Regions from separate parts of the Arthrobacter sp. MP_M4 genome, predicted to be linked through region 1. Evidence: predicted binding sites of a transcription regulator. Region 1 holds the regulator's gene; each other region holds the start of a gene.
What was found. The regulator HrcA, encoded in region 1, represses chaperone genes, less so after heat shock. The targets are predictions, from matches to a motif close to TTNGCACTCGNNNNNNNCGAGTGCNAA.
Positions count from the first base shown of each region.

Region 2: groL (chaperonin GroEL) is a predicted target of HrcA. The motif match lies at 1,897-1,923, and genes of this name have one in related genera.
Region 3: groES (co-chaperone GroES) is a predicted target of HrcA. The motif match lies at 1,886-1,912, and genes of this name have one in related genera.

Region 1 covers NZ_JAXCHX010000007.1:21,552-24,797, forward strand. The annotation lists gene RCH15_RS07835 (DUF3097 domain-containing protein) at 116-973, opposite strand; gene hrcA (heat-inducible transcriptional repressor HrcA) at 1,205-2,218, shown strand; gene dnaJ (molecular chaperone DnaJ) at 2,312-3,246, shown strand, end outside.
Region 2 covers NZ_JAXCHX010000014.1:2,809-6,054, forward strand. The annotation lists gene RCH15_RS11505 (LytR C-terminal domain-containing protein) at 1-61, shown strand, start outside; gene RCH15_RS11510 (cold-shock protein) at 222-428, shown strand; gene RCH15_RS11515 (ABC transporter substrate-binding protein) at 425-1,789, shown strand; gene groL (chaperonin GroEL) at 2,107-3,246, shown strand, end outside.
Region 3 covers NZ_JAXCHX010000001.1:466,010-469,255, forward strand. The annotation lists gene RCH15_RS02310 (shikimate 5-dehydrogenase) at 1-410, shown strand, start outside; gene RCH15_RS02315 (class I SAM-dependent methyltransferase) at 429-1,646, opposite strand; gene RCH15_RS02320 (hypothetical protein) at 1,704-1,865, shown strand; gene groES (co-chaperone GroES) at 2,022-2,318, shown strand; gene groL (chaperonin GroEL) at 2,396-3,246, shown strand, end outside.

The DNA of each region.
Region 1 (3,246 bases):
GTGCCGGGGCTGCGCAGGGGGCGCAGCCGCCGTACCAAGAATACGTGCTCGGGCGCGGAATCACGGATCGGCCCGCTGGCAGATGCTTCTGACCGGTGCTTTTCGGAAGCACCGCTCAGGGAACTGTGAGGAAGTCTATAACCTCTTCCACCCGGCCCAGCAGGGATGGCTCCAGATCGGCGTAGTTGCGGACCGCGCCGAGGAGTTTCTGCCAGCCCAGGCCGATGTCCTCCTTGGTGCTGTGCGGCCAGCCGAAGGCCGTCAGGATCCCGGTCTTCCAATCTACGCCGCGGGGGATCACCGGCCACGTCTCGATCCCCAGGACGGCGGGCCGAATCGCCTGCCAGACGTCCACGTAGGGGTGGCCGACGATCAGGACATTGCCGGCAGCGCCGGGGGATGCCATCACGGCGGCGGCAATCCGGGATTCTTTGGAATCGGGCACCAGGTGGTCCACCAGGACGCCCAGGCGCCGCCCGGGCCCGGGGCGGAAGGCTGCCACCGCGCCGGCGAGGTCGTCAATGCCATGCAAAGGTTCGACGACGATGCCCTCCACCCGCAGATCGTCACCCCAGACCTTCTCGACGAGCTCTGCGTCGTGCTTGCCTTCCACCCAGATCCGGCTCGCTTTGGCGACCTGGGCGCGCTGGCCCTCCACCCGGACCGAACCGGACGCGGTTCTGGCGCCTGCCGCGGCCGCGCCGGTTGGCGCCGGGCGGGGCGCCGGGGGCATCAGGCGGATCGGCTGGCCCTCCAGGAGGAAACCGAAACCGAGGCGGAATGACCGGGATTTGCCGCGGCGGTCTTCAAGGGCAACCACATGCATCCCCCCGGACTTCTCCACCCGCGTAACGGCACCCACCCAACCGGACTGCACGTCCTCGAGCACCATTCCGCGCTCCACGGGCACTTCCGGGAGCTGGGCTTTGGCGGGGGCAGAGAGGTCCTGCGGGCCCCAGTTCTGGTATGACATCGGATACACACTGCTTTGCGTTCGGTTTGCTGCGGGCGGGCTGTGCCCCAAAACACGCGCCCCGGGAGGAACGCCCGGAGCGCATCCAATGCTAACAACGGGGTGACTCATATTAGACTGGTTAGCACTTAGGCATGTCGAGTGCTAACCACTGCTCATCCGGCCACCGTGCGTCCGCCACGGCCGGCGGGAACTGGCACCGGATGCAGGACAGTCGAGAGGAGGTGGAGTGTGAGCGAACCACGCAAACTTGAAGTGCTGCGGGCCATTGTGGAGGACTATGTCCATTCGCGGGAACCCGTCGGCTCCAAGGCCCTTGTGGAGCGGCACCACCTCGGCGTGTCCAGCGCCACCATCCGTAATGACATGGCTGCCCTGGAAGACGAGGGCCTGATCACGGCTCCGCACACCAGTGCCGGGCGCATCCCCACCGACAAGGGCTACCGGCTCTTCGTGGACCAGATCTCGGCGGTCAAGCCACTGTCACCCGCGGAGCGGCGGGCCATCCAGGCCTTGCTGGAGGGCTCCGAGGACCTCGATGACGTCCTGGACCGGACAGTCCGGCTGCTCTCGCAGCTGACCAACCAGGTCGCCGTCGTGCAGTACCCGCACCTCAGCCGGGCCAAGGTACGGCACATCGAATTCGTCCTGCTGGCGCCCCGCAAAGTGCTGGCGGTGCTGATCGCGGACACCGGCAAGGTGGAGCAACGCGTCATCGACGTGGCACAGGACCTTTCGGATGAGGCGTTGTCGGAACTGCGCACGCGGTTCCTCGGCAGCCTCACCGGGACCCCGCTGAACCTGCTGCCGCAGTCCTTGCAGTCCGTGGCCGCCAGCTGCCCGCCCGCGCGGCGCGGCGCCGCCCAAGCCCTGGCCCGCGGCCTTGAGGCACTGGCCACCAGCAGCCGCGAGGAACGCATGGTGATGGCCGGAACGGCCAACCTGGCCCGGTCCAACGTCGATTTCCCGCTGACCATCGGCCCGGTCCTGGAAGCCCTCGAGGAACAGGTGGTCATGCTCCGCCTGCTCAGTGACATGGCGGCGGACCCGAGGGGCGTCACGGTCAGCATCGGCCGGGAGAACCCGTACGACGGTCTCGCAGAGGCGTCGGTGGTGGCCACCGGCTACGGACCGGATGCGACTGCGAAAGTTGGAGTGCTGGGCCCCACCCGGATGGACTATCCCACCACCATGGCCGCCGTCCGGGCGGTCGCCCGCTACCTTTCCAGGATCCTTGGCCCCTGACGGGCCGGGTCCACCCTCCACCGCGCGGCCCACGAGCCGGGCATCAGACTTCTTGCCCCCAACAGGCAGTACTACCAGGAAGAGAAACACACTTTGAGCAGCCACTACGACGTCCTTGGAGTTTCCCGCGAAGCCACGGGCGAAGAGATCAAGAAGGCCTACCGAAAACTGGCCCGGACACTCCATCCCGACGTAAACCCCGGGGACGACGCGTCCGACCGGTTCAAGGCCGTCACACACGCCTACGAGGTGCTGTCCGACCCGCAGAAACGCCGGATTTACGACACCACCGGTAACGAGAACGGCAACGACAACGGCTTCGGCGGCGGCAACTACGCCGGCCAGGGGTTCGCGTTCCAGGATATCTTCGAGACCTTCTTCGGCGCCGGCGGCCAGGGCGGGCCCGCGTCCAGGGTCCGCCGCGGCCAGGACGCGCTGATCAGCGTCCGGATCGAGCTCCGCGACGCCGTGTTCGGTGTCAACAAGAAGCTTGAAGTGGACACCGCCGTGACCTGCCCCACCTGCGAGGGGTCCTGCTGCCAAAAAGGCAGCCACCCGGAACGCTGCGACATTTGCGGCGGCAGCGGCCAGGTCCAGCGCGCGGTGCGGTCCATCCTGGGACAGGTCATGACCACGGCTCCCTGCGGGTCCTGTGAGGGCTTCGGCACCGTCATCAAAGATCCCTGTAACGAATGTGCAGGCCAGGGCCGGATCCGCAGCCGGCGCACCCTGACGGTCAAGGTTCCCGCCGGCGTCGCCACCGGCACCCGCATCCAGCTTTCCGGGCAGGGCGAGGCCGGCCCTGCCGGCGGCCCCGCAGGGGACCTCTACGTGGAGATCCGGGTCAACAACGACGCCACGTACGTTCGCGACGGCGACGACCTGCACGCCAGCCTGAACATCCCCATGACGGCGGCCGCGCTCGGCACCGAACTCAACCTTGACACCTTCGACGGCCAGCAGGAGATCGACGTCAAGGCCGGTACCCAGTCCGGGGAGATCATCACCCTGCGCGGGCTCGGCGTCAC
Region 2 (3,246 bases), on a different contig from region 1:
CGTGGACTCGGCGGAGTTCGAGGTGCCGCTCGTCGTGGTCCTCGCGCCCGGTTTCCGGTAAGTCATTTCGGTTACGCCTGGATAACTATTACCGGCCGGACCGGCCCGCCATCCCGCGCCGCGCACGGTGGCTGCGGGTACAGTGTTCGCGGACTTCATTTGCATTCCGCGGCCCACATTGCGGTGGGGCGCCCGCACAGCCGACTGAAAGTGGAAAAACCATGGCACTGGGAACCGTCAAATGGTTTAACGCCGAGAAGGGCTACGGTTTCATCACCGTGGACAGCTCCGGAGCCGACGTCTTCGTGCATTGGTCCGCCATCGCGGGGGACGGCTACCGCGCCCTGGACGAGGGCCAGCGCGTGGAACTCGAGGTCGGTGAGGGCGAAAAGGGCCCGCAGGCCGAAAGTGTCCGGCCCGCCCCGTGACCCATGCCGCCGCCGCGCACCACTTACAGGATCCTGACGAAAAAGGCCCGGCCGGGCCTGCCACCAAAAGCGCCCCCCGCCGCCGCCGGACTGCTGCCCTGCCCCTGGTCCGGGCTGCCGCCATGGCGGCAGCGGCCGCACTGACCACTACCGCGTGCCTCGGCCCGTCCGGCGGAACGCGCCTGGAACGGGCCGATGCGAGCGGTGACGGCACCCTGCGGATCGGGATGATCCTGGACAACACCGGACCCCAGGGCTTCCTCAACGCTCCGCAGCTGGCCGCTGCGAAGCTGGCCATCAGGGACATCAACGCTGCCGGGGGGCACAAAGGCAAGCCGGTGGAGCTGCTTCCGCCCATGATCGGTGAGGACACCGCGGCGCAGGCGACGGCGCTGGTCGCAGCCAACGCCGATGTGGTCATCGGCCCCACAGACTCGAGCCGTGCGCCTGCCGCCATCGATGTCCTTGCCCATGCCAAAATCGCCGTAATTTCGCCCGCCAACTCGGCCAGCGGACTCAGCAGCTATTCGAGCGAAGGCTATTATTTCCGCACCTCCGCGGCGGACATCGCGCAGGCCCCCGTCCTGGTCAAGCTCGCCAAGGACGGCGGCGCGGCAAGCATCGCCGTGGTCTACGAGGAGGGCAGTTACGGCAAGGATGTGTCCACCGCCGTGGCAGCCGCGGCCAAGGACTCGGGCCTCAAAGTCGTGGCCTCTGCCAGCTTCGCTCCGGGCCAGGCCCGGCAGGCGGCGGACGCTGTGAAAGCTGCGGTCCCCGACGCCGTCGTGCTGGTCTCCCGCGCAGGCGCCCAGGGCGCCATCGCCGAACTGAACAACGCCGGCGTCGCCGGGAAGAAGCTCCTCCTCAGCGACGGGGCGGTCAACGCCTACGGATCAGGGCTCGGTTCCAACGCCCTCGACGGCGCGCGGGGAATCCTTCCGGGGACGTTTGCTTCCGCACATTTCCAGGCTGAACTGGTCTCCGTGGATCCGCAATTGACGGATATGACGTTCGCCGCCGAGACGTACGACGCCGTGAATCTCGCCGCCATCGCGGCCGCCGCGGCGCAGGACGATGCCGGGTCCTCCATTGCGGCGGGCCTGACCGCGGTCTCGGGCGGCAAAGCCCCGGCCTCCGGCGGTGCCGCGCCCGCCGGGGAGGCTGCCGTGTGCAAGAGCTACCAGGAGTGCCTGGCTGTTCTCGGGGCCGGTAAGCGCGCTGACTATGACGGCGAATCCGGGCGGATCAGTTTCGACGCCCGCGGTGACGTCAGCTCGGCCAATTACGTCGTGTACAGCTACGGGGCGGACAACTCGCCGACCAGGAGCGGAAGCGAAACAGCCGGCAGCAGCGGGAGTTAATCGCCCGTAGCGTATTGCGTCGGCATCCAGTGGCTCCAGCCCGCCGATAGCGGACTTCCAGCACCCCCACTGCTTGCACTCTCCCCGGGGGAGTGCTAATTATGGAGTTAGCACTCCTGCGTATTGACTGCTAAAACAACGCCCGGTTCGTCCGGCCGCGAAGTTGAAGCAGCCGTTCCTGGAGCGAAAGAAACACCTGGCTGGGGTGAGATCCCTGATCCAGCGGCATACAGAGGCCGCCGGGCAAGGATCGTCCGTCGCGGGCACCAAAGCCCAGGTTCATTCTTAACGACTGTCCCGAAAGGACTACTGCCGTTATGGCCAAGATCATTGCATTTGATGAAGAGGCACGCCGCGGTCTTGAGCGCGGCCTGAACATCCTCGCCGACGCCGTCAAGGTCACCCTCGGCCCGCGTGGACGCAACGTCGTCCTCGAAAAGAAGTGGGGCGCCCCCACGATCACCAACGATGGTGTTTCCATCGCCAAGGAGATCGAGCTGGACGATCCTTACGAGAAGATCGGCGCCGAGCTGGTCAAGGAAGTTGCCAAGAAGACGGACGACGTCGCCGGCGACGGAACCACCACCGCCACCGTGCTGGCTCAGGCCCTGGTCAAGGAAGGCCTGCGCAACGTCGCGGCCGGCGCTGATCCCCTGTCCCTCAAGCGCGGCATCGAGAAGGCTGTCGCCGCTGTCACCCGCGAGCTCCTGGCCTCCGCCAAGGAAATCGAAACCAAAGAAGAGATCGCCGCCACCGCGTCCATCTCTGCCGGTGACAACGAGATTGGCGCCCTGATTGCCGAAGCCCTGGATAAGGTCGGCAAGGAAGGCGTCATCACCGTCGAGGAGTCCAACACCTTCGGCCTCGAGCTGGAGCTCACCGAAGGCATGCGCTTCGACAAGGGTTACATCTCCGCTTACTTCGTCACCGACGCAGAGCGCCAGGAAACGGTCCTTGAGGACCCGTACATCCTGATCGTCAACTCCAAGATCTCCAACGTCAAGGAACTGGTTGCTGTCCTCGAAAAGGTCATGCAGTCCTCCAAGCCGCTGTTGATCATTGCCGAAGACATCGAGGGCGAGGCCCTGGCCACCCTGATCGTCAACAAGATCCGTGGCACCTTCAAGTCCGTCGCCGTCAAGGCTCCGGGCTTCGGCGACCGCCGCAAGGCGCAGCTGGCCGACATCGCCATCCTCACCGGTGGCCAGGTCATCTCCGAGGAAGTCGGCCTCAAGCTTGAGACCGCCGGACTCGAACTCCTGGGCCGCGCCCGCAAGGTCGTTGTGACCAAGGACGAGACGACCATCGTCGAGGGTGCCGGCGACGCCGACCAGATCGCCGGCCGCGTTTCGCAGATCCGTGCCGAAATCGAGAATTCCGATTCGGATTACGACCGCGAGAAGCTGCAGGAGCGCCTGGCCAAGCTGGCCGGCGGCGTTGCAGTCATCAAGGCCGGT
Region 3 (3,246 bases), on a different contig from region 1:
TGCGGGACGCCGGCTTCAATGACGTCACCGTGATCGCGCGCAACGAGGACGCCGGGCGGGCGCTCGCCGGACAGTACGGGTTCGCTTTCCATGCCGGCATCGACGCGGCTGCAGCGGGAGCGGCCGACATGATCATCAACGTGACACCCATTGGTATGGCTGGGGGCCCCGACGCCGATTCGCTGTCCTTCCCGCAGGAGGCGGTGGACGCCGCGAAGGTGGTCTTCGACGTCGTTGCGCTGCCCGCCGAGACGCCGCTGATCAGGGCCGCCCGCGCGGCCGGCAAGACCGTCATCACCGGCGCGGAAGTGGCCACCATCCAGGCGCTGGAGCAGTTTGTGCTCTACACAGGGATCCGGCCCACAGCAGCGCAGATCCAGGCAGCCGAGGACTTCATGCGGGCCCAGTAGCAGGCCGCGGCTCCGACGCTAGACCGGTTCGACCGAAACGGCTACCCGCTCGTCACCGATCCGGGTGAGGACCAGGGTGGCCGTTTTTTTGGTTTTGTTTTTGCCGCCGGGCAGGAGTTGTTTGCGCAGCTCCTCCGGAGTGACAGAGGTGCCGCGCTTCTTGATGTCCAGCACGCCGATGCCCTGGTCCTTGACCCAGGACTTGAGGGCCTTGACGTTGTAGGGCATGACGTCCAGGACTTTGTACGCCCGGGCGAAGGGGGTGTCCTGCAGTTCCGGGGCGCAGATGTAGGCAATGTGCTCGTCCACGAGGTGCCCGTCGAGCCGGAGGGCGATGTCGGCCACCAGCCCGGCGCGGATGACGGCGCCGTCGGGCTCGTAGAGGTATCCCTCGACCGGACCCACCGGGGCCACCGGGCCGGCGCCGAAGTCCTCGGTGCTGCTGATCTCCGCGGCACCCTGCGGGCCCAGGACCAAGGCTGCCCGACGGATTCCGGGGCGCCGGACCGCGTTGAACCACAGCGCCACTTCGGTGACATCCCCGCCTACCGAGACCCACTGGGCCTCGCAGTCCGCCGGCACCGAGTCGTGCGGCATGCCCGGGCCCATTTTCACGCCGACGGCCAGGCCGGAACCGGCCAGTGACTCGACGAAGGACAGGGGAGGGGAGAAGTCTTCCGGGTCCCACAGTCGTTTCGTGCCCGACGTGGAGGTGGTCCGGCGCGCCGGGTCGAGCCAGACACCGTCGATCCCGTCGAGGGCAACCGTCGTCGCGTCCGAGTGGACCACAGTGGCGTTCCGGAACGGGATCAGGTTCATGGTGGCGCACGCCGCCGTCGTCTCGTCTTTCTCCACGGCCGTGACGGTAATGTCCAGCGACGCGAACGCCATGGCGTCGCCGCCGAGCCCGCAGCCGAGGTCGGCCACATGCTGCACGCCGGCCCCGGCGAAACGCTGGGCGTGCCGTGCCGCCACCGGCAGCCGGGTGGCCTGCTCCAGGCCCGCCTGGGTAAAGATCATCTGGCGGGCGAACTCGCCGAACTTCGCTTCGGCCTTGGTCCGCAGCCGGGACTGGGTTAGAACGGCCGAGACGAGGCCGGGGGAGTGGCCGGCCTTCCGGAGGGAGGCGTTGAGGCGGAACGCCTCGTCCTCCCGGTACGGGCCCAGCGATGCCAACAGCTCCCAGCCTTCGGGGTTGAGAAGCGGGGCAATCTGGTCCTGCGGTGCGTCAGCCATGGGATCAAGCCTAGTTCAGGGGGTGGTCGCGGGCGTGCGCGGGATAGGCTCAAAGGCATGGATGACAGCGGCCCGGCGGACAGCCCGGACGCGGCAAGCCCGGAAGAGAGAGTCGGCGGCGAGGACGTGGACTGCGCGGACCTCGGCGAACAGCGGGCTGGCGCGGGCCGGGCGTTCACCGCGAACGTAATTCTGGCACTCGCCTTGACCGAGTGCTAACTCCTTACATAGAGTCATCATTAGCACTCTCCCTAGGAGGGTGCTAACACCTGAAGCTTTATCAGCCAGGCTGCTGCCGGCACCGCGACGACGGTCTGTACGCCTTGGCACCACAGCTTCAAAGTCCACGAATTTGCTGACGAAAAGGAGAGGTCATTGTCGGTCTCTATTAAGCCTCTTGAGGATCGTATTGTTGTCCGCCCGCTCGAAGCCGAGCAGACCACGGCTTCCGGCCTGGTTATCCCGGACTCCGCGCAGGAAAAGCCGCAGGAAGGCGAAGTTGTTGCAGTAGGCCCCGGCCGCTTTGACGACAACGGCAACCGCGTTCCGATCGACGTCGCCGTTGGCGACGTCGTGATCTACTCCAAGTACGGCGGAACTGAAGTCAAGACCGGCGGCACTGAGTACCTCGTGCTCTCCGCCCGCGACGTTCTGGCGATCGTCGTAAAGTAACTCTCTTGGACCCCGCGCCGCCGATCCTTCTTTGACGGGTCAGTTGCGCGGGGTTCTGTCTTTGAAAGGACAAAACCATGGCAAAGCAGCTTGCGTTTAACGACGCTGCCCGCCGGTCGCTTGAAGCCGGCATCGATAAGCTCGCCAACACGGTCAAGGTGACCCTCGGCCCCCGCGGCCGCAACGTCGTGCTGGACAAGAAGTGGGGCGCCCCCACAATCACCAACGATGGCGTCACCATCGCCCGTGAAGTCGAACTGGATGACCCCTACGAGAACCTTGGCGCGCAGCTCGCCAAGGAGGTCGCCACCAAGACCAACGACGTCGCCGGCGACGGCACCACCACCGCCACCGTGCTGGCCCAGGCCCTGGTCAAGGAAGGCCTCCGCAACGTTGCGGCCGGCGCAGCGCCGGGCCAGATCAAGCGCGGCATCGAGGTCTCGGTCGAGGCCATCGCCGCCCGCCTGCTGGAGAACGCCCGCCCGGTCGAAGGCGACCAGGTCGCCAACGTCGCTGCGATCTCCGCGCAGAGCGATGAGATCGGCGAGCTCCTTGCCGAGGCATTCGGCAAGGTCGGCAAGGATGGTGTGATCACCATCGAGGAATCCTCCACCACGCAGACCGAACTGGTCCTCACCGAGGGCATGCAGTTCGACAAGGGCTACCTGTCCCCGTACTTCGTCACCGACGCGGAACGCCAGGAAGCAGTCCTCGAAGACGCCTTGATCCTGATCAACCAGGGCAAGATCTCCTCTGTCCAGGACTTCCTGCCGCTGCTGGAAAAGGCGCTGCAGAGCTCCAAGCCGCTCTTCATCATCGCCGAGGACGTCGACGGCGAGGCGCTCTCCACGTTGATCGTCAACCGCATCCGCGGCACCCTGAACGTTGTCGCCGTCAAGGCTCCGGGCTTCGGGGACCGCCGCAAGGC